4 regions of the Streptomyces sp. NPDC006294 genome follow, and region 4 is predicted to be linked to each of the others. Evidence: riboswitches for the same ligand, from Rfam matches in the RefSeq annotation. Region 4 holds a riboswitch; each other region holds the start of a gene.

The links. Region 4 has a riboswitch for cyclic di-AMP ahead of ACFYOP_RS31670 (M23 family metallopeptidase). Riboswitches for the same ligand answer to the same signal wherever they lie in the genome.
Positions count from the first base shown of each region.
Region 1: another riboswitch for cyclic di-AMP. It lies ahead of ACFYOP_RS03715 (LysM peptidoglycan-binding domain-containing M23 family metallopeptidase); the one in region 4 lies ahead of ACFYOP_RS31670 (M23 family metallopeptidase).
Region 2: another riboswitch for cyclic di-AMP. It lies ahead of ACFYOP_RS27265 (M23 family metallopeptidase); the one in region 4 lies ahead of ACFYOP_RS31670 (M23 family metallopeptidase).
Region 3: another riboswitch for cyclic di-AMP. It lies ahead of ACFYOP_RS21740 (C40 family peptidase); the one in region 4 lies ahead of ACFYOP_RS31670 (M23 family metallopeptidase).

Region 1 is NZ_JBIAHV010000002.1:165,849-170,818, reverse strand. It holds gene ACFYOP_RS03725 (tyrosine-protein phosphatase) at 1-95, opposite strand, end outside; gene ACFYOP_RS03720 (alpha-galactosidase) at 302-2,392, shown strand; cyclic di-AMP (ydaO/yuaA leader) riboswitch at 2,720-2,876, shown strand; gene ACFYOP_RS03715 (LysM peptidoglycan-binding domain-containing M23 family metallopeptidase) at 2,881-3,819, shown strand; gene ACFYOP_RS03710 (SGNH/GDSL hydrolase family protein) at 3,991-4,782, shown strand; gene ACFYOP_RS03705 (STM4011 family radical SAM protein) at 4,795-4,970, opposite strand, start outside.
Region 2 is NZ_JBIAHV010000017.1:76,332-81,301, forward strand. It holds gene ACFYOP_RS27255 (HPr family phosphocarrier protein) at 1-152, shown strand, start outside; gene ACFYOP_RS27260 (GntR family transcriptional regulator) at 355-1,032, opposite strand; gene ACFYOP_RS27265 (M23 family metallopeptidase) at 1,268-2,050, opposite strand; cyclic di-AMP (ydaO/yuaA leader) riboswitch at 2,063-2,225, opposite strand; gene ACFYOP_RS27270 (pitrilysin family protein) at 2,466-3,833, opposite strand; gene ACFYOP_RS27275 (pitrilysin family protein) at 3,851-4,970, opposite strand, start outside.
Region 3 is NZ_JBIAHV010000011.1:291,508-296,477, forward strand. It holds gene ACFYOP_RS21710 (urease subunit beta) at 1-117, opposite strand, end outside; gene ACFYOP_RS21715 (urease subunit gamma) at 132-434, opposite strand; gene ACFYOP_RS21720 (TetR/AcrR family transcriptional regulator) at 582-1,253, opposite strand; gene ACFYOP_RS21725 (ABC transporter permease) at 1,355-2,344, shown strand; partial or broken gene ACFYOP_RS21730 (ClpP family protease) at 2,429-2,848, shown strand; partial or broken gene ACFYOP_RS21735 (hypothetical protein) at 2,856-3,170, shown strand; cyclic di-AMP (ydaO/yuaA leader) riboswitch at 3,507-3,669, shown strand; gene ACFYOP_RS21740 (C40 family peptidase) at 3,673-4,149, shown strand; gene ACFYOP_RS21745 (LysE family translocator) at 4,182-4,811, opposite strand.
Region 4 is NZ_JBIAHV010000024.1:71,132-76,101, reverse strand. It holds gene trmB (tRNA (guanosine(46)-N7)-methyltransferase TrmB) at 26-817, shown strand; gene ACFYOP_RS31675 (PrsW family intramembrane metalloprotease) at 887-2,263, shown strand; gene ACFYOP_RS31670 (M23 family metallopeptidase) at 2,415-3,458, opposite strand; cyclic di-AMP (ydaO/yuaA leader) riboswitch at 3,469-3,624, opposite strand; gene ACFYOP_RS31665 (PP2C family protein-serine/threonine phosphatase) at 3,933-4,970, opposite strand, start outside.

The DNA.
Region 1 (4,970 bases), on a different contig from region 4:
CCGTCCACGGTCGGCAGTCCGCCCACGTCGCGGAAGTTGCGCACTCCGGACAGTTCGGGCTCTGACGAGGTGGCCTGCGGCAGCTGCTGCGTCACGGGGACTCCTTCGGGGGGCGGTGGCCGGCGCTGCTCGCCGACGACGGCGCGGCCTTCGACCATACGACACACATTCATCGGGCAATCATCTTGTCCGCTGTTCGCGGGCGTTGGCGAGACTCCCTCCTTCCCGGCGTTGCCCCGGGCTGCCCGTACGACCGATGATGTTCGAATCTGTGCGGGGCTGTGAGTATCTGAGGGGCGAGATGATCGAGAATCTGAGAAACGGGCGTACGTGGATCCTCTCCGGGCCCGCGAGCAGTTACGCATTCCATCTCACCGACGCGGACGAGCTCGTCCATCTGCACTGGGGCGCCCGCATCACGGCCGCCGACGCCGAGGCGCTGGCGGCGCAAGGGCCGCCGCCCTACTGGCCGTTCGAGTCCCAGCTCGACGGGCGCGAGGAGTACCCCGTCGAGGGCGGCCCCCGGTTCGTCCGCCCCGCGCTGTCGGTCCGCACCGAGTCCGTACGCGGCACCGAGTGGGCCTTCACCGGCTGGACCGCGGAGGGCGACGAGCTGCGGCTGCGCTTCGCCGACGCACAGGTCGGCCTCGGCCTGACCCTGCACTACCGGATGCGCGACGACTCCGACGTGATCGAACGCTGGACCACCGTCGCCCACGACGGCGCCGGCCCGGACCTCGAACTCCTCCGGGCCGACGCCGCCGCCTGGACCCTGCCGCACCGGGACGCATGGCGGCTCTCCCAGCTGCACGGCCGCTGGGCCGCCGAGTCCCGGCTGGTCCGCTCCGAGCTCACCTACGGCGAGAAGATCATCGGCAGCCGGCGCGGCCACACCGGTCACCAGCACCTGCCGTGGGTGGCCCTGGACGCGGAAGGCGCCACCGAGGAGCGCGGCGAGGTGTACGGCTGCGCCCTCGGCTGGTCCGGATCATGGCGGATCGCCGTGCAGCAGCTCCCGGACAAAGGCGTACAGATAACCGGCGGGGCCGGTCACGACGACTCCGGGCTGCTGCGGCTCGCACCGGGACAGACCTACACCTCGCCCGTCTTCGCGGGGCTGTGGAGCGACGGCGGGTTCGGCGGTGCCAGCAGGGCGTGGCACGCCTGGCAGCTCGCCCATGTGATCCCCGGCGCTCAGGAGGCGCGTCCGGTGCTTTACAACTCCTGGGAGGCCACCGGCTTCGACATCTCGGAGCAGCAGCAGCTGGCCCTCGCCCGGCGGGCCGCCGGCATCGGAGTGGAGCTGTTCGTCGTGGACGACGCCTGGTTCGGGCGGCGCACCAGCGACCGTGCCGGACTCGGTGACTGGACGCCGAACCCGGACCGCTTCCCCGGCGGACTGGCGCCGCTCGCCCGCGAAGTCCACGGCCTCGGTATGCGGTTCGGGATCTGGGTCGAGCCGGAGATGGTCAACGCGGACAGCGACCTCTACCGCGCCCACCCCGACTGGGTGCAGCACCATCCGGGACGGACGCGCACCGAATTCCGCAACCAGCTCGTGCTGAATCTCGCGCGCGAGGACGTCCGGGAGCATCTGTGGAAGCAACTGGACGACCTGCTGTCCGGCGCGCCCGTCGACTATGTGAAGTGGGACTTCAACCGCTGCTTCACCGACGCGGGCTGGCCGGGGGAGCCGTATCCGCAGAAGCTGTGGACCGGCCACGTCGAGGGCTTCTACGCCCTGCTGGACCGGCTGCGGGCCGCGCACCCGGGCGTCGCCTTCGAGTCCTGCTCCGGCGGCGGCGGCCGGATCGACCTCGGGGTCCTCGGCCGCACCGACCAGGTGTGGACCTCGGACAACACCGACCCGCTGGACCGGCTCGCCGTCCAGCACGGCTTCAGTCAGCTGCACCCGGCCCGGGTCATGGCGGCCTGGGTGACCGACAGCCCCAACGTCCAGCTCAACGGCCGCCACAGCAGTCTGCGCTTCCGCTTCGTCAGCGCCATGGCCGGGGTGCTGGGCGTCGGGGGAGACCTCACACGGTGGAGCGAGGCGGAACTGTCGGAGGCGGCCGACTGGATCCGGCTCTACAAGGAGATCCGGCCGCTGGTCCAGCACGGGGAGCTGTACCGGCTGCGGGCCCCGGAGGGCGGGCTGAGCGCCGTGCAGTACGTCCGGGGCGACGAGACGGTCGTGCTCGCGCTGCTCGAGGCGCAGCGGTACGGCGAGCGGCCGCCGGCGCTCCGGCTGCGCGGCCTCGACCCGGCCGCCGCCTACGCGTGCGGGGACACCGGAGTGGTTCATCGGGGGGCGGTGCTGCTGCACCACGGACTGCACACCGGACTGAAGGGTGATCTGGACGCCACCGTGATCCGGCTCCGGCGGACGTGAACCGCGGTCGTAGTGCGGCACTAGATCACCAAATGCTTTCTTCTGTCCGAATTGGCTGCTTCGGCATAACGTGCCCCGTAAGCAGGGGAGATGGGCCCCGGCTGGTGAGCAGCGTCATATTCGTGACGTTGTGTGGCCGGGGGCGGCGGGTCAATTCCGTAACGTGCAAGGCGATTGAAGGGGTGTCGTCCACGGAGGGTGACCGGAATTCCCCGGCGATATCGGGCTCCGCATTGATCGTGGAAAATCCTCGCTTGTCCACGACTGCCCGACTCGCCTACGGTCACGCTCAATCCGGACGGAACGCCTAATCCTGCCGCCGCCCGGAATTCGAACCCACCCACGTGTGGCAGGAGCGGGGGACCCAGGTAGTACGCCGATTCCGGGAAAACCGGACGGCTTGGGGTGAAATCGCACAATCCGTGCGACCGGGCATCTCCAGCCCGAACCCGACAGCTCACCTCGTAGGCGCCGGAGAGGAATGCGCCATGCCCGCGAAGGGTAAGCACCGTCGTCCCAAGTTCAACCCGTTCACCCGCGGCTTCGTCGTCGCCGGCACGGGCGGCGCCGTCATCGCGCTCCCGCTGATCGGCGCCACGACCGCCACGGCAGCCCCCGCCGCCCCGGCGGCGGCTCCGGTCGCCGCGCCCCAGCAGGCCGCCCCGGCCCTCGCCGAGTCGGCGCTGCCGGCCGCCAAGAAGGCCCCGAAGACGTACACCGTCGTCGCCGGCGACTACCTGTCGAAGATCGCCGAGGAGCAGAGCATCCGCGGCGGCTGGAAGCAGCTCTTCAACGACAACCGCCGCGCCATCGGCTCCGACCCGTCGCTGATCCACCCGGGTCTGGAGCTGACGATCGGCGCCAAGTCCACGGCGAAGAACGACCCCGAGCCCCGCGCCGAGTCCAAGCCGCGCCCGTCGCGCGACGACTCGCGGGCCGCCGCTCCGCAGGCCCAGGCCCCGGAGAAGAAGGCGCCCGAGAAGCAGGCTCCCGAGAAGCAGGCCGCGGCCCCGGCGTCCGCGTCCGGCTTCAGCGCCCCGGTCGACGCGGCCGTCACCACGCCGTACCGCGCCTCCGGCGCGATGTGGTCCAGCGGTTACCACACCGGCGTCGACTTCGCCGCCCCGACCGGCAGCTCCGTCAAGGCCGTCGGCGCGGGCACCGTCGTCTCGGCCGGCTGGAGCGGCGCGTACGGCAACGAGGTCGTCATCCAGCACACGGACGGCACCTACTCCCAGTACGCCCACCTCTCCTCCCTGGCCGTCTCCGGCGGTCAGTCCGTGAGCGGCGGCCAGCAGATCGGCCTGTCCGGCTCCACCGGCAACTCCTCCGGCCCGCACCTGCACTTCGAGGTCCGCACCGGCCCGTCCTACGGCTCGGACATCGACCCGCTGGCCTACCTGCGGGAGCGCGGCGTCTCCCTCTGACCCGTGCGGCCCACCGTCCGGCAATTCCCGGAAGTCCCCGTTCCGTCCTGGCGGAGCGGGGACTTCCGCGTATTCCGGCCCGGCGAAAACTGACGGGTGGTAAAGATCACCCCCCGTCAACCCTTCCTTACGGTCGCGTAGGTCACATCCATAAAGGAATGATGTGCCCTTGTGGCAGACGATTCGAGAACAGAGAACAGTGGCGCATTCGGGTCGTACGCGGCGATCGGTGACAGCTTCACCGAGGGCGTGGGCGACCCGGGGCCCGACGGCAGCTTCGTCGGGTGGGCGGACCGTTTCGCGGTCCTGCTCGCCGACCGCAGGCCGGAGCACACCTTCCGCTACGCCAACCTCGCCGTGCGCGGGCGGCTCCTCGACCAGATCGTCGACGAGCAGGTGCCGAGGGCCCGGGAGCTCGCGCCCGACCTCGTCACCTTCTGCGCCGGCGGCAACGACATCATCCGCCCCGGCTCCGACCCGGACGACGTGGCCGAACGCTTCGAGCGGGCCGTCGCCGACCTCACGGCCTCGGTCGGCACCGTCATGGTGACGACCGGCTTCGACACCCGGAACGTGCCCGTGCTGCGCCATCTGCGTGGCAAGATCGCCACGTACACCGCGCATGTGCGGGCCATCGCCGACCGGTACGACTGCCCGGTGCTGGACCTGTGGTCGCTCAAGTCCGTCCAGGACCGGCGGGCCTGGGACGCCGACCGGCTGCACCTGTCGCCCGAGGGGCACACCCGGGTCGCGCTCCGCGCGGCGCAGGTCCTCCGGCTCGACGTGCCCGCCGATCCCGACCAGCCGTGGCCGCCGCTGCCCCCGCGGGGCGCGCTGGAGGTGCGCAGGGACGACATCCAGTGGGCGCGCGACTACCTGGGGCCCTGGATCGGGCGGCGGCTGCGCGGCGAGAGCTCCGGCGACCACGTCGAGGCCAAGCGTCCGGACCTGCTGCCGCTCTGAGGGCGGCGGGGGTCACCGGGGGGCCCGGGAGGGGATCCGTTCGAGAACGGCCGGGGCGGGGATCCGTTCGAGGACGCCGCCCGCGAAGACGTCGTACAGCGGCAGCGTCTCCAGGTGGACGTAGCCGATGTGGCAGTCGCACACGGCGAGCGGGCAGGCGCGGGGGCGCAGCGCCCGGCGGTACGAAC
Region 2 (4,970 bases), on a different contig from region 4:
ACGCCGCCTCCATGCTCGCCGTGCTCGGCCTGGGCGCGCAGGGCGGCGAGGAGATCGTCCTCGCCTCCGACGCGGACGGCGCCGAGGCCGCCCTGGACCGGCTGGCCAAGCTGGTCGCCGAGGGTCTCGACGAGCTCCCCGAGACCGTCTGACTCCCTTCTGAGCCGAGCCGGCCCCCAGTACGACAGACCGCGGTGCCCCGATACGGGGGGCACCGCGGTTCCGCATTCCCCGACCACCGCTTTCCCGGAACCGCCCACGCGCATTCCGCGAGCACCACGAATTCACGGACGCCGCCGGGAAAAGAAATCCACAAAAGAAACAGCACCGCACCACTTTTGTATACGCCGTCTGTTAATTCCGGCCGCTCGTGGTGTTTACGGGATGTTGCGAAGTCCTCACCCGCACGGTGCGCCGCAGCCGGTGCGCCCCGGCGGACCGCTCCGCGTGCAGCGCCGTCAGCGCCCGCGCCCGCTCGGCGTCACCGCGCGCCACGGCGTCGACGATCGCGCCGCGCTCGGCCCACGCCTCGACCGGCGCGGCCGGCTGCTCCACCGCGTACATCCAGGCGATCTTGTGCCGCAGCTGGGTGAGCAGCGCGGTCAGTCCCGGGCTGCCGCAGGACTGGGCGAGCGTCTCGTGGAACCAGTTGCCGAGGGAGCGCAGATCCTCGCCCTGGCCCCGGCGCGCCCTCTCCTGCCCCAGCCTGACCAGGCCGCGAAGCACCTTCAGGTGCGCCTCCGTGCGGCGCTGCGCGGCGCGGGCCGCCCCCAGGGGCTCCAGCAGCATGCGGACCTCGAGGAGGTCGGCGGCCTCCTGCTCCGTGGGCTCGGCGACGCACGCGCCCGCGTGCCGCCGGGTGACGACGAACCCCTCCGACTCCAGGGTGCGCAGCGCCTCGCGCACCGGGACCCGGGAGACCCCGTAGCGGCGGGCGAGCTGCTCCTCGGTGAGCCGGCTGCCGCGTTCGAAGACACCGGAGACGATGTCGTCGCGGATCGCCGTGCATACCGAGTGCGCGGGAATACGCATGACCGAACCTCCGCCTTGATCCGAGCGAAACGCAGCCGTTGGACGTGTCTTCCCGTGACTCTATTGCAATGTGCGCCGTTTTCCGACGGCGGCCGGAAAACCATGGAAATCTCTTGGCACGCACGGCAATCACGGAATGGCGGAAACGGCACGGAATAGGCCGAAGGCCCCCGGCGGGGGGCCGGGGGCCTTGCGAGCGGGTGCGACGGGCCGGCCGCACGGGGGGGCGCCGGGGTCAGACGGCGACGCCGTGCGAGCGCAGATAGGCGACCGGGTCGATGTCGGAGCCGTACTCGGCCGTGGTCCGCGCCTCGAAGTGCAGGTGCGGCCCTGTCGAGTTGCCGGTCGAGCCGGAGAGGCCGATCTGCTGGCCGGGCGTGACCTGCTGGCCGGCGAAGACGCCGATCGACGACAGGTGGCCGTACTGCGTGTAGGTGCCGTCGTTCATCCGGATCACGACGCTGTTGCCGTACGCGCCGTCCCAGCCGGCCTCGACGACGGTGCCGGAGCCCACGGCCACGACGGAACTGCCGGACGGGGCGCGGAAGTCGACGCCGGAGTGGGAGCCGGAGGACCACAGGGCGCCGCCGGTCTTGTAGCCGGTGGTCACGAAGGAGCCGGCGATGGGGAGCTGGAAGGAGTTCAGCCGCCTGCGCTCGGCCTCACGGGCGGCGCGCTCCTCGGCCTCGCGGGCCTCCTTGGCGCGCGCCTCCGCCTTGCGCTTGGCCTCCGCCGCGGCCTTCTCCCGCGCACGGGCCTGGGCGGCGGCCTCCTCGGCCTCCTGCTTCTGCGCGGCGGCCTGGTCGGCTATCTCGTCGGCGAGCGAGCCCATGGTGATGATCTGGGTGAGGCCGGTGTCCTCGACGGAGAGGGCGGCAGCGTCTGCGGCGAGAGCCGGGGAGGCGAGGGTTCCGACGACGCCGGTGGTGGCGAGTGCGGCGGCGCCGGCCAGTTTCGCGCTCCTGCGCGTCAGGCGGCTCTGGGCACGATGCTTCCCGGTGGCACGGGTGAACGCCATGGAGAGGCTGATCCTTTCCTTCCTTCTCGCCTACCGGGTTAGCTGACGGGTTCGGAGCAGGAAGGTCTCCTACGGGCGCCTCCGCTCGGGCGAAGGCGTCCGATTCACCCCAGGGACTGATTGGGTCCCCGGCTCCCCAGGCTCGCGCCTGACGGGGACTCGGCGATGACTGCCCGACGCCGCGGGCGCGACGATCTTCAGACGAACAGCCGGACCGACGCTAGGCATCTCGTCCGTCAATCGCCAAACCAACAGCCCGTTTTGTAGCGCATGCCACAGGGCAGACAGACAACCTCTCCCGCAAAACGGGCATACGACGGAACCCCGGCAAACGCTCCGAAGCCGGGGTTCCACTTGTCCGCGCCTGACAGGCGATCCGCCGCTTTCCGCCTTCTGCCCGATCGGCGGCTTCCGTTCAGCCCGTGACAACCGTCACTTCGCCGATGCCGAGCGCCTTGACGGGCTCGGCGATCTGCGACGCGTCGCCGACGAGCACCGTGACCAGCCGGTCCACCGGGAAGGCGTTGACCACGGCCGCGGTCGCCTCCACCGTGCCGGTCTCCGCCAGCCGTACGTACAACTGGGCCTGGTAGTCGTCCGGGAGGTGCTGCTCGACCTGGTCGGCCAGGGTGCCCGCGACGGAGGCCGCCGTCTCGTACTTCAGCGGGGCGACGCCCACCAGGTTCTGCACGGCGACGTCACGTTCGGCGTCGGTGAGGCCCTCGGCCGCGAGCGTACGGAGCACCTTCCACAGGTCCTCCAGCGCGGGGCCGGTGTTGGGCGTGTCCACGGAGCCGCTGATGGCGAGCATGGCCGCGCCCGAGCCGTCCGGCGCGGAGAGCAGCACCTGGCCGAAGGCCCGTACGCCGTAGGTGTAGCCCTTCTCCTCGCGCAGCACGCGGTCGAGGCGGGAGGTGAGGGTGCCGCCGAGGCAGTACGTGCCGAGCACCTGGGCGGGCCAGACGCGGTCGTGGCGGTCCGCCCCGACCCGGCCGATGAGCACCTGGGTCTGCACGGCCCCGGGACGGTCCACGACGATCACGCGGCCGGTGTCGTCGGCGGTGATCGCGGGCACCGGGTGCGGCGCGGCCTTGTCGCCCGTCCAGGTGCCCAGCGAGTCGCCGAGCACGGCGTCCAGGTCGACGCCGGTGAGGTCGCCGACGATCACGGCGGTCGCCGTCGCGGGGCGCACATGGGCCTCGAAGAAGGCGCGCACGGCCGCGGCGTCGATCCGGGCCACCGTCTCCTCGGTGCCCTGGCGGGGGCGCGAGACGCGCAGCGCGGCCGGGAAGAGCTCCTTGGAGAGCTGCTTGGCGGCGCGGCGGCCCGGGTTCGCCGTCTCGTGCGGGATCTCGTCGAGGCGGTTGCGGACCAGCCGCTCGACCTCGCTCTCCGCGAAGGCGGGGGTCCGCAGCGCCTCGGCGAGCAGACCCAGCGCCTTGGGGAGCCGGGAGACCGGGACCTCCAGCGACACCCGGACGCCGGGGTGGTCGGCGTGGGCGTCCAGAGTGGCGCCGCAGCGCTCCAGTTCGGCGGCGAACTCCTCCGCGGAGTGCTGGTCGGTGCCCTCCGACAAGGCGCGCGCCATGATCGTGGCGACGCCGTCGAGGCCCTCGGGCTCGGCGTCCAGCGGGGCATCGAGGCAGACCTCGACCGCCACGACCTGCTGGCCGGGCCGGTGGCAGCGCAGCACCGTCAGGCCGTTGTCGAGCGTGCCGCGCTCGGGGGCCGGGAAGGCCCAGGGCCGGGCGGTGCCCGGAGCCGGCTGCGGGTGGAAGTCCATGGTCACGGCAGCGTCGCTCACTGGTCCGTCCCTTCGTGCTCGTGTCCGTCGGCCGCTTCGGTCTCTTCCGCGGCGACAGGTTCGTAGACCAGCACCGCCCTGTTCTCGGGGTGCAGGCGCTCCTTCGCGACCGCCCGCACCTCCTCCGCGGTGATGTCGAGCACCCGCGTGACGGCGCTGAGCGCCAGCTGCGGGTCGCCGAACAGCACCGCGTAGCGGCAGAGTTCGTCGGCGCGGCCCGACACCGTGCCGAGCCGGTCCAGCCACTCGCGCTCCAGCTGGGCCTGGGCCCGCTCCATCTCCTCCTCCGTCGGACCCTCGGCCGCGAAGCGCGCCAGCTCCTCGTCGACGGCCGACTCGATCCCGGGGACCTCGACGCCGCCGGAGGTCTTGACGTCCAGCCAGCCCATCGACGGGGCGCCGGCCAGCCGCAGCAGGCCGAACCCGGCCGCGACGGCGGTCCGGTCGCGGCGCACCAGGCGGTTGTGGAGCCGGGAGGACTCCCCGCCGCCGAGGACGGTCAGCGCCAGGTCCGCGGCGTCGCACTCGCGGGTGCCGTCGTGCGGCAGACGGTAGGCGGCCATCAGGGCGCGGGCCGGGACCTCTTCGACGACCTCCTCGCGCAGCTGGGCGCCGATGTTGTCCGGCAGGGCGCCGTCACGGGGCGGCTGCTTGCCGTCGTGGGAGGGGATGGACCCGAAGTACTTCTCGATCCAGGCGAGCGTCTGCTCGGGGTCGATGTCGCCGACGACCGACAGCACCGCGTTGTTCGGCGCGTAGTACGTGCGGAAGAAGGCGCGCGCGTCCTCGAGGGTCGCCGCGTCCAGGTCGGCCATCGAGCCGATCGGGGTGTGGTGGTAGGGGTGGCCCTCCGGGTAGACGAGGGAGGTCAGCTTCTCGAACGCGGTGCCGTAGGGCACGTTGTCGTACCGCTGGCGGCGCTCGTTCTTGACGACGTCGCGCTGGTTCTCCATCGACTCGTCGTCGAGGGCGGTCAGGAGCGAGCCCATCCGGTCGGCCTCGAGCCAGAGCGCCAGCTCCAGCTGGTGGGTGGGCATCGTCTCGAAGTAGTTGGTCCGCTCGAAGCTGGTGGTGCCGTTCAGCGAACCGCCGGCTCCCTGCACGAGCTCGAAGTGG
Region 3 (4,970 bases), on a different contig from region 4:
GTGGGAGCCGACCTGGACCGGGCGGTCGGCGGCGTTCACGACGGTGAGGCGGGTGGTCTCGCGGCCCTCGTTGAGGACCACCGGCCCGTCGCCGTAAAGGATCTCTCCGGGGATCATGCGCGTCACGCCCTTCAGAGGATCGGCTCGTGAACGGTCACGAGCTTGGTTCCGTCGGGGAAGGTGGCCTCCACCTGGACGTCATGGATCATCTCGGCGATGCCGTCCATGACGTCGTCCCGGGTGAGCACCTTCCGTCCGGACACCATGAGTTCGCTGACGCTGCGGCCGTCGCGGGCGCCTTCGAGGATGTGCACGGTGATGAGGGCGACGGCCTCCGGATGGTTCAGCTTCACACCGCGTGCCCTGCGCTTCTGCGCCACGTCGGCGGCCACATGGATGAGCAACCGCTCCTGCTCGTGCGGGGAGAGTCGCACGCGTCCACCTCACTGTCGTCCGGCCAACTGATCGCCGGCCGCGATGGACCGCAGCGCGCTTCAACGGCCTGTTGACTCGCGCGCGGGTGTTCCACGACCAGGCGTCGAACCTTAGGACGCGGTTTTTTCCGGCACTTTTCCGTTGCGTTAACTGATCTTCCGCTCCCCCGGCGTCTGTGGCTCCCCCGGCGTCTCCGGCTGCGGGCTCTGCGGCTCGCGCATCGACATCAGCGCGCGCAGCCCGTCCTCCAGCACCTCGACCTCCACGTTGCCGAAGAGAGCCTGCTGGGCGATGAACCCCTGGGCGGTCGCGATGAGGGTGCGGGCCACATGGTCGGGGTCGACGTCCGCCTCCATCTGCCCGGACGAACGGTAGGCACGGACGAGGTCCGCCCATGCGCCGCGCATCCGGCCGTAGCCGTCGTCGAGGACCGCGGCCAGCCGCTCGTTGCGCAGGGTCTCCGTCCACACCTGGACGATCAGCCGGGCGAATGCCTGCCGGTCGCCGCCGGGCACCTCCTCGATCAGCATCCGCCGCAGCACCCGCCCGAGGAGCACGTCTGGCGTGGGGGGCGGTGTGGTCCGCGCCGCCTCCTCGAAGGCCGAGCGGATGCTGCCGAACGCCTCGTCGGCGATGGCCGCGATCAGCTCCTCCTTGCTGCGGAAGTACCGGTACACCGCCCCGGCCGACAGTCCCGACTCACGGAGGATGTCCTGCATGGACGTGGCGTGGAAGCCGTTGCGGGAGACGCAGCGGGCGGCGCCGTCGAGGATCTGGCGGCGACGTGCGTCGAGGTGTTCCTGGGATACGCGAGCCATGGGCCAAAAGTAAAACGAACATTCATTCTTGACAAGCTCGGATCGCGGCGGGACAGTGGCGACAAGATAAAACGAACGATCCTTCTCTTCAGGGGGTTCCCATGTCCGCTGCACCTCACCGCCGCGTGATCGCGGTGATGGTCCTGGTCCCGGTCGTGGCGGCGCTGGCCCTGTGGGCCTTCGCCTGGCCGGCCGCCAGGACCGCGCCGCGCAACCTGCCCATCGGCGTCGCGGGCCCCACCGCGGCCGCGGGTCAGCTCGAGCAGCGCTTCGAAGAGCGCGGCGGCGCCTTCGACGTCCACCGCTACGAGGACGAGGCCGCCGCCAGGACCGCGATCGAGGACCGGGTCGTATACGGGGCCGTGGTCGCCGCGCCCGAGGGCCCGAAGCTGCTGATCGCCACCGGAGGCGGCCCCGCCGTCGCCCAGCTGCTGGAGCAGGCGGTGACGGCGCAGGCCCCGCCGGGCGCCGAGGTGCGGGTGACGGACCTCGCGCCCCTCCCGGCCGGCGACCCGCGGGGCAGCGCGCTCCCCGCGAGCGTCCTGCCGCTGGTCCTCGGCGGCGTCGCGGCCGGCGCGCTGGTGACCCTGCTGGGCCTGCGCGGCACCCGGGCCGCCGGTGCGCTCGCCGGCGCGGCCGTCCTGGTCGGCATCACCGCCACGGCGATCGCCCACAGCTGGCTCGGCGTGCTCGACGGCGGCTGGTGGGCGGAGGCGGGCGCGCTGAGCCTCACGGTCGCCGCGGTCGGCGCACCCGTCGCCGGGCTGGCCGCCCTGCTCGGCACGCCGGGCATCGGGGCCGGAGCCCTGGTGATGGTGCTGCTCGGCAACCCGTTCTCCGGCGCGTCGTCCGCACCGGAACTGCTCCCCGGGCCGGTCGGGGACCTCGGCCAGTGGCTGCCGCCGGGCGCGGGCGCGACACTGATGCGCTCGGTGGCGTACTTCGACGGCAGCGGCGGGGCCGCGGCACTGCTGACGCTGTCCGTATGGGCGGCCCTGGGCCTGACCGCGGTACTCGTCGCCCACCGCCGCTCCCCGGCCCCGGCCCCGGCGGGTGCGTCACCCCGCCCCTCCGCCGTCCCGGCCGCCTGACCCCGCGAACGGGCCGCGCGTCCCCGCTGTAGCGGACGGGGACGCGCGGTCTTCTGCTGTGCGGTCGCGGAGAGTCCTGGCCGCGGCGGATCGCTGAGCGCCATGGCCACCGTTTACGACACGATGCAGGTGATCACCTGCGACGTGGCGACCACCCGCCTCGGCCGGGCCGCCTCGGTCGCGACCGCGCTGCTCGCCGCCGGTGCGCCGGGGAAGCGGATGGCGCTGCCGGGTGCCCGCGTCGTGATGCAGCAGCCCTCGTACCAGGAGCCGTTGCGCGGACAGCCGTCCGATCTGGAGATCCACGCCGCCGAGTTGCTGCGGCTGCGCGAACAACTGGCCGGGATGCTCGTGCGCCACACCGGACAGACTCCGGGGCGTATCGCCGGCGACCTGGAGCGGGACAAGGTGTTCGACGCGTCGGCGGCCAGCGAGTACGGCCTGATCGATCACGTCATCGCCTCCCGCAGGAGCTCGGCCGCGCCCTCCCCCGCCGGGAGGTGAGCCGGGCATGCTGCCGCCCGAACTGCCACCGCTGCCCGCTCTCACGCGCGCCGAGGCCGAGTTCGTCGACTTTTACCTCGAAGTCCTCGACCTGGTCGGCCGGACAACCCGGCCCGCTCCCCCCACCCCTACTCGGCCCTGCGCGCCGCGCAGGCGCTGGTCGGGCGGGGGCGGGCGCACTCAAGGAGGCCCTGACGCTCATGCGCGTACGGGCGAGAGCGAGGTGTACACGCACACGCACACGCTCACCGAGGCGTTGCGCGTACCCGACGGTGAGCGCAGGGCGAAACGGGTGACCGTGCCGCCGGTTTCGAGAAGTTGACGGTCGCTCTGCTGCCGCCAACCGCCGCCCGGCCAGCGGCATTCGTCGCCCGTTCGGTGGAGCTTCGCCGAAGTTGTTGCCTCTCGTGCGACTTGCGCCACGCGGCCACCGATCTGGCGCAGTCGACTGCTTCGCCGCTGGTACGACCATGTTTCCGGGTCACGGGAAAAGCGGCCCGACAGTCCTGCCCACCCGAAAGGGCCAGTCGTGATCAGCTTCACAAAAGCCGTTTCAACTCGGAAACCGGACATGGGTGGGTAACGATCCGTGGGACGACAAGCCCCCGTCACCTCGACGGGGCGGTCCGGGCGGACGCTGAGTCCTGCCGCCGCGCCGGACGTCTGGTCGACGGAAGTGCATCGGCAGGAGTGGAGGACCCGAGCAGTACGGCGTGACCGGCTCCCGGACACGCCTTGGGGTGAAGCCGCTTCGGCGGCCGGGCGTCTTCGCCGGTCCGAACCCGACAGGTCACCCTTCACAGGCGGCTGACGAAGGGTTGCGCATGACTGCGCAGATTCATCTCCCGCTCCTCTTCTCCCGGGCGGGCGCCGTATCGGCACTGACGATCGCCGCCGTGGGCGGCACACTCCTCGCCCCGGGCGGCGCCACGCCGGCCCACGCGATCAGCAGCCACGCGAGCAAGGCGCTCAAGGTGGCGGCGTCGAAGCAGGGATCGCCGTACCGGTACGGCGCCACGGGCCCCAACCGCTTCGACTGCTCCGGGCTGACGCTCTACTCGTACCAGAAGGCCGGGAAGATACTGCCCCGGACCGCACAGCAGCAGTACAACCGGACCCGGCACATCTCCGCCTCCGACCGCCGGCACGGTGACCTGGTGTTCTTCCATTCCGGCGGTGCCGTGTACCACGTGGGGATCTACGCCGGGAACGGCAGGATCTGGCACTCGCCGAAGACCGGGGACGTGGTCCGCCTGGCCAAGATCTGGACGCGGAGCGTCAAGTACGGCCGGGTGCGCTGACACCCCGGCAGTTCCCTCGCGGTGGCGCGCTGTCAGTGCGCCGTCGACTGGACCAGCAGCGTCGCGCCGAGCACGGTCAGCGCACCGCCGGACGCGCCCTCGACGGCGCGGGCGGTGCGCGGCCTGCGCAGCCACCGGCCGAGCCGGTCGACCAGCAGCGCCACTACCGGGAACCAGATCAGCGCCAGCAGCACGACGATGCCCGCCAGCAGCAGGGTGCGCGGCAGCACCGCGGCGCCGTCGGGAACGAACTGCGGAAGCAGGCTCAGAAAGAGCACCGGCGCCTTCGGGTTGAGCACGTTGGTGAGGAAGCCCTGCCGCAGGCCCCGTCCGACGCCGCTCACGGTCGCGCCCTCGAGCTCGGGGGCGTCCGGCCGCGCACGGAGCGCGGTCCGCAGCGCGCGGACGCCCAGGTACAGCACGTACGCGCCGCCGGCGATCTGCAGCGTCCGGTACAGCAGGGGCACCGTCGCGAGGAGGGCCGCGAGCCCCGCGACGGCCAGCGCCGTGTGGACGAGCAGACCGGCCGCGACGCCCACCGCGCAGGCGACGCCGGCGTGCCGCGAGGTGATCGCGTTGCGTACGACGACGGTGAAGTCCGCTCCGGGCATGGCGACCATGCCCGCGGCGACCCCGAGGAAGGCGATCAGCTGTACGTCCATGGCCCCAGACTGGACCGTCCGGGGCCTTAACGAGTACGTGCAATCCTTGCAGGCAGGTCTGAAGCAACGCTTAACCTCCGCTTTTCAGTTGGGATGATGAGACGTCGCTGGTCGTCAGCTTTCGGGTAGGGGACGCGGTTTCGGTGCTTGGGCATGGTG
Region 4 (4,970 bases):
CCGCCCTCGTAGAATCGGGAGCACTGTGTCTGAGTCGCTTAACACCACCCCCGACGCCCCTCGCCACTACATCCGCGCCAAGGGCGAGCCGCGCTTTCCCGGCGGCCCCTCCGCCGACCCGGCCGGATCGCACCACGAGCGCCGCATCCGCAGCTTCCAGCCGCGGCGGAGCCGGGTCACCGCCGGGCAGGGCGACGCGCTGCAGCGGCTGTGGCCGATGTGGGGCATGGACATCGACGGGCACCGGGTGCTGGACCTCGACGAGATGTTCGGCGGGCTGCCGGTCGTCCTGGAGATCGGCTTCGGGATGGGCGAGGCCACCGCGCAGATGGCCGCCGAAGACCCCGCGACCGGAATCCTCGCGGTCGACGTGCACACCCCCGGCCAGGGCAACCTGCTCAGTCTCGCGGAGCGGAACGGCCTGTCCAACATCCGGGTCGCCAACGGCGACGCGATCATCCTTCTCCGGGAGATGCTGCCGCCCCACTCGCTCGACGGCATGCGCGTCTACTTCCCCGACCCGTGGCCCAAGAAGCGGCACCACAAGCGCCGGCTCATCCAGCCGGAGTTCCTCAGCCTCGCCGCCCAGCGGCTCAAGCCGGGCGCGGTCCTGCACTGCGCGACCGACTGGGAGCCGTACGCCGAGCAGATGCTCGAAGTGCTCTCCACGCACCCGGACTTCGAGAACACCGAGAGCGGCGGCGGTTTCGCGCCACGTCCCGCGTTCCGGCCGCTGACCCGCTTCGAGGGCCAGGGCCTCGACAAGGGCCACACCGTGCGTGACCTGCTCTTCCGCCGGGTTCAGCCGCAGGGCTGACCACTGCGCCGGGCCTCGGCGCGCCTTGCGCCGTCGCCAGTTGTCAGTGTCCGTGGTTAGGGTCGACAGGTGTCCGACTCGTCCGCGCAGCAGCCGCCGCAGTACCGCCCGCAGAGCGTGGCGGTGCCGCCGCACCCGGTGCTGCCCGCGCTCCGGCAGGAGCACGTCGACGTGCTGCTCACCGAGGTGCCGGAGCCCGCGCGCCGGCGCTACCGGCCCCTGGCGGCCTCGAGGTTATGGCGCAGCAGGGCGGTCCGCGCCGGCGCGGTGATCACGCTGCTCGCCCTGTGCGGCCTGGTGATCCTGGTGCTCGTGCGGGAACAGACCGGCACCCAGGGCTTCCTGGTCGGGCTCGCTCTGGCGACGCTGCCGGTCCCGCTGCTGCTGGCCGCGTTCCGGTGGCTGGACCGGGTCGAGCCGGGCCCCTGGCGGAATCTGATCTTCTCCTTCGCCTGGGGCGCCTGTGCCGCGGCGCTGATCGCGATCGTCGCGAACACGTTCGCGACCCGCTGGATAGCGACGGCGACCGCCGATCCGGCGTCCGCCGACACCATCGGGGCGACGGTCGTGGCGCCCGTCGTCGAGGAGAGCGCGAAGGCCGCCGCGATCCTGCTGATCTTCGTCTTCCGCAGACGGGACTTCACCGGGATCGTGGACGGTGTGGTGGTCGCCGGTTTCACCTCCACCGGCTTCGCCTTCACGGAGAACATCCTCTACCTGGGCAGCGCGTTCGACGAGGACCAGTCGTCGGGCACGTCCGGCTTCGCCTCGGTGACCGCCGCGACCTTCTTCGTCCGGGTGGTGATGTCGCCGTTCGCCCATCCGCTCTTCACCGTGCTGACGGGCCTCGGTTTCGGTCTCGCCGCGCTCGGCGCGCGCCGCCACCGGCGGCTGCGGCGTATCGCGCTGCCGCTCCTGGGCCTGGCCCTCGCTATGGGCATGCACGCCCTGTGGAACGGCTCCGCGTCGATGCTCGGCCCGTGGGGCTTCTACGCGGTGTACGGGGCCTTCATGGTGCCGGCCTTCGGGCTGCTCACCTGGCTGACGATATGGACCCGCCAGCGCGAGCTGCGCACGATATCGGACGAGCTCCCCGCCTACGCCGCGGCGGGCTGGATGCCGGCGGCCGAGTCGCGGGCCCTGTCCTCGATGCGGGCCCGCGCGATGGCGCGCGACTTCGCCCGGCGCACCTACGGTCCGGCGGCCGGCCACGCGGTGTCGGAGTACGAGGCGTTCGCGACGTCGCTCGCCTTCCTGCGCCGCCGGGCCCACCGGGGCGCGGCGGACCCCGACTTCGCGGAACGCGAGCAGGAGCTGCTGCACCACCTCTGGCAGCGGCGCCAGGTGGCGAGCCCGTCACTGGCGTACGCGGACCGGGCGACGAGCCGGACACCGGCGCCGCCTCCGTACCGCGACTACGGCGGCTACAACCCGTACCGCTCCTGACCGCCGCGGAGGCCGGCGGCGGTGGTGCTCCGGGCACAGCCCGGCAGCCCTGGCGTCGGGGGGTGTGACGCCAAGGCTGCCGGAGACATGGATCTGCCCGGCACGGAGTGCGCACGGGTGAGCGTGCGGCGAGTCCCGTACCGGGCAGGGATCAGATGGTGAGGCCCTTGTCGCGCAGCCAGGCCATCGGGTCGATGCCGGAGCCGCCCGCGGTATGCACCTCGAGGTGCAGGTGGGGCCCGGTGACGTTGCCGGTGGCGCCGACGCGTCCGATCGTCTCGCCGGTGGTGACCGTCTGGCCAGCGCTCGCCGTCATCGAGGACAGGTGGGCGTACAGAACCTCGGTGCCGTCGTCCAGTTCGAGGACGATGCGGTAGCCGTAGGAGCCGGACCAGCCGGCGGCCTTGACCGTACCGCCGTGGACGGCCTTGACCGGCGTGCCGGTCGGGGCGGCGAAGTCCAGGCCGGTGTGCTGGCCGGAGGACCACATGGAGCCGGCCTCGCCGTAGGTGGAGGTGATCGTGTACGAGGAGGTGGGCAGGGAGAAGCTCTTCGCGAGCTCGGCGAGACGCTCGGCCTCCGCCTTGGCCCTGGCCGCCTCCTCCGCCTTGCGCTTCTCCTCCGCGGCCTTGGCCTCGGCCTCGCTCTGCTGCTTCGCCGCAGCGGCCGCGGCCTGTTCCGCGGCGAGCTTCTCCGCGGCGGCCTTGGCCTCCGCGTCCGCCACGGCCTGCTGCTGCTCGGCCTGCTGAAGGATGCGGGCGCGCAGGGCCTCACCGGCGCCCGCCGACTGCGCGGCGCTGTCGCCGTCGGCCACGGGCGCCGCGGCGGCGGTCAGCGGGGCGGCGTCGGCTTCGTCGCCGGCATCGGAGTCGTCGGAGATGAACGAGCCGACGCCCGGCAGGGACTTGGCGTCGGGAAGGTTGTCCGTGATGGCGTCGGGGAGCGAGATGGACACGGCCGGCTTGTCCTGCGCGGTGGCTATGCCACCGGCGCCGACCGCGGCGATCACACCGACGCCGAGCACCGTGGAGCTGCGGGCGAGTCCGCCGCGCTGCTTGATGACACGGTGCCGGCCGCGCACCGGGCGGATGGACTCCTCGGTGGGATTCCATTCCTCCCAGGCCCGCTCGGGTGCGTCGCCACCGGAGTGTTCGGACGCGAAGCGGGCCTCTGGGGCAGGCATGTTGGACGCCACGAAGGCGTTCTCCTTCCTTCCTTCTCGCCTACCGGGTTAGCTGACGGGTTCGGAGCAGGAAGGTCTCCTACGGGCGCCTCGACCGCGGACTGCACGGCAAGAGGTGCCCGATTCACCCCAATTGGTGGTTCCCCGGTTCCCTTGCGGGATTCGGCGCGTGCGCGCGGTGCCGACTCTGACGCCGGCTGGGACGACCGCGCTGCGTTATCGAACGTTAATAGACTGCGGGGCCGGATTCCAAGCTGTTCCGGTTGATCATTAACGATTCCGGCAGGGACTTAACCGGACAGAAGCGGGCGGAACCGGGCGACTTGATCAAACGTCAGGCCCGGACCTTTTTCTGATGTTGCGTCAAATGTTATGCGGAGGGGTGTTCTTCGATTACGGCCCGTGAGGGTCGCGCGGCCGGTGGACCGGTCGCGCCTCGGACGGCACGGGCCGGGCGGACCCGCATCATCCGTTTTCGCCGCCGGATCACGCCTCCGGCGGTACCACCGGCACCGTCCTGCGCCGGTCCGGCTGCCCCCGCGCCGGGCGGCCGACGGCCAGGAGTGCCATGTCGTCGTTCGACCCACCGCCGGTGTACCAACGCACGTCGTCGACGATCGCGTCCAGCAGATCCCCGGGCCCGGGGAAGAGCCGCCCGCCGAGCCGTTCGACCGGATCGTAGAAGACACCGCGGTCGTCACGCGCCTCCGTGACGCCGTCCGTGTAGAGCAGCAGCGTCGCCCCGTCGGGCAGCGGGAACTCCTCCGCACGGTCCGGCCACTCCCCCAGGCCCATCCCGAGCGGCAGCGCCGCCTGCTGCGGCTGGAGCACATCCAGCGCGCCGTCGGCGTGCAGCACCAGTGGCTCGGGGTGCCCCCGGTTCACCAGCCGCACCACCGCACGTCCGCGCGGGATTTCGCCCAGCACTGCGGTGGTGAAGCCCTCCACCGCGTCCAGGCTCTCCCGCCGGGTGCCCTCCCGCTTGAGCGCACGCTCCAGCCGCTGCCCCACACCCTCGAGCGAGCGCTCCTGCTCGGCGGCCTCCCGGAACGCGCCGATGATCACGGCCACGGTCCCCACCGCCCCCAGCCCCTTGCCGCGGACGTCGCCGACGATCAGGCGCACGCCGTACGGGGTGTCCTGCACGGCGAAGAGGTCACCGCCGATGAACGCGCCCTCCTGCGCCGCCTCGTACCGGGCGGCGATGTGCAGGCCGCCGATCCGCTCGGCCGGCGCTGGCAGCACGGCGCGCTGCGCGGTCTCCGCGATCACCCGGGCCGACGCCAGCTGTTCGCCCCTGCGCTGGACGACCCTGTTGATGAGCAGAGCGAGAGCGGCGACGGTGAACACCGTGCTGGTCTCGGTGACCGCGGTGATCTGGGCGGCGGTCCCGTTCACCACGTGCATGCCACTCACGCCCATGATCGCGGCGACCCCCATGAGCAGGGTCATGACGAACGTGACGAGCGGGGCGGCGAGGAGGGGAGCGGCGGCGAAGAACGGCACGGGGGTGAAACGAGGAGG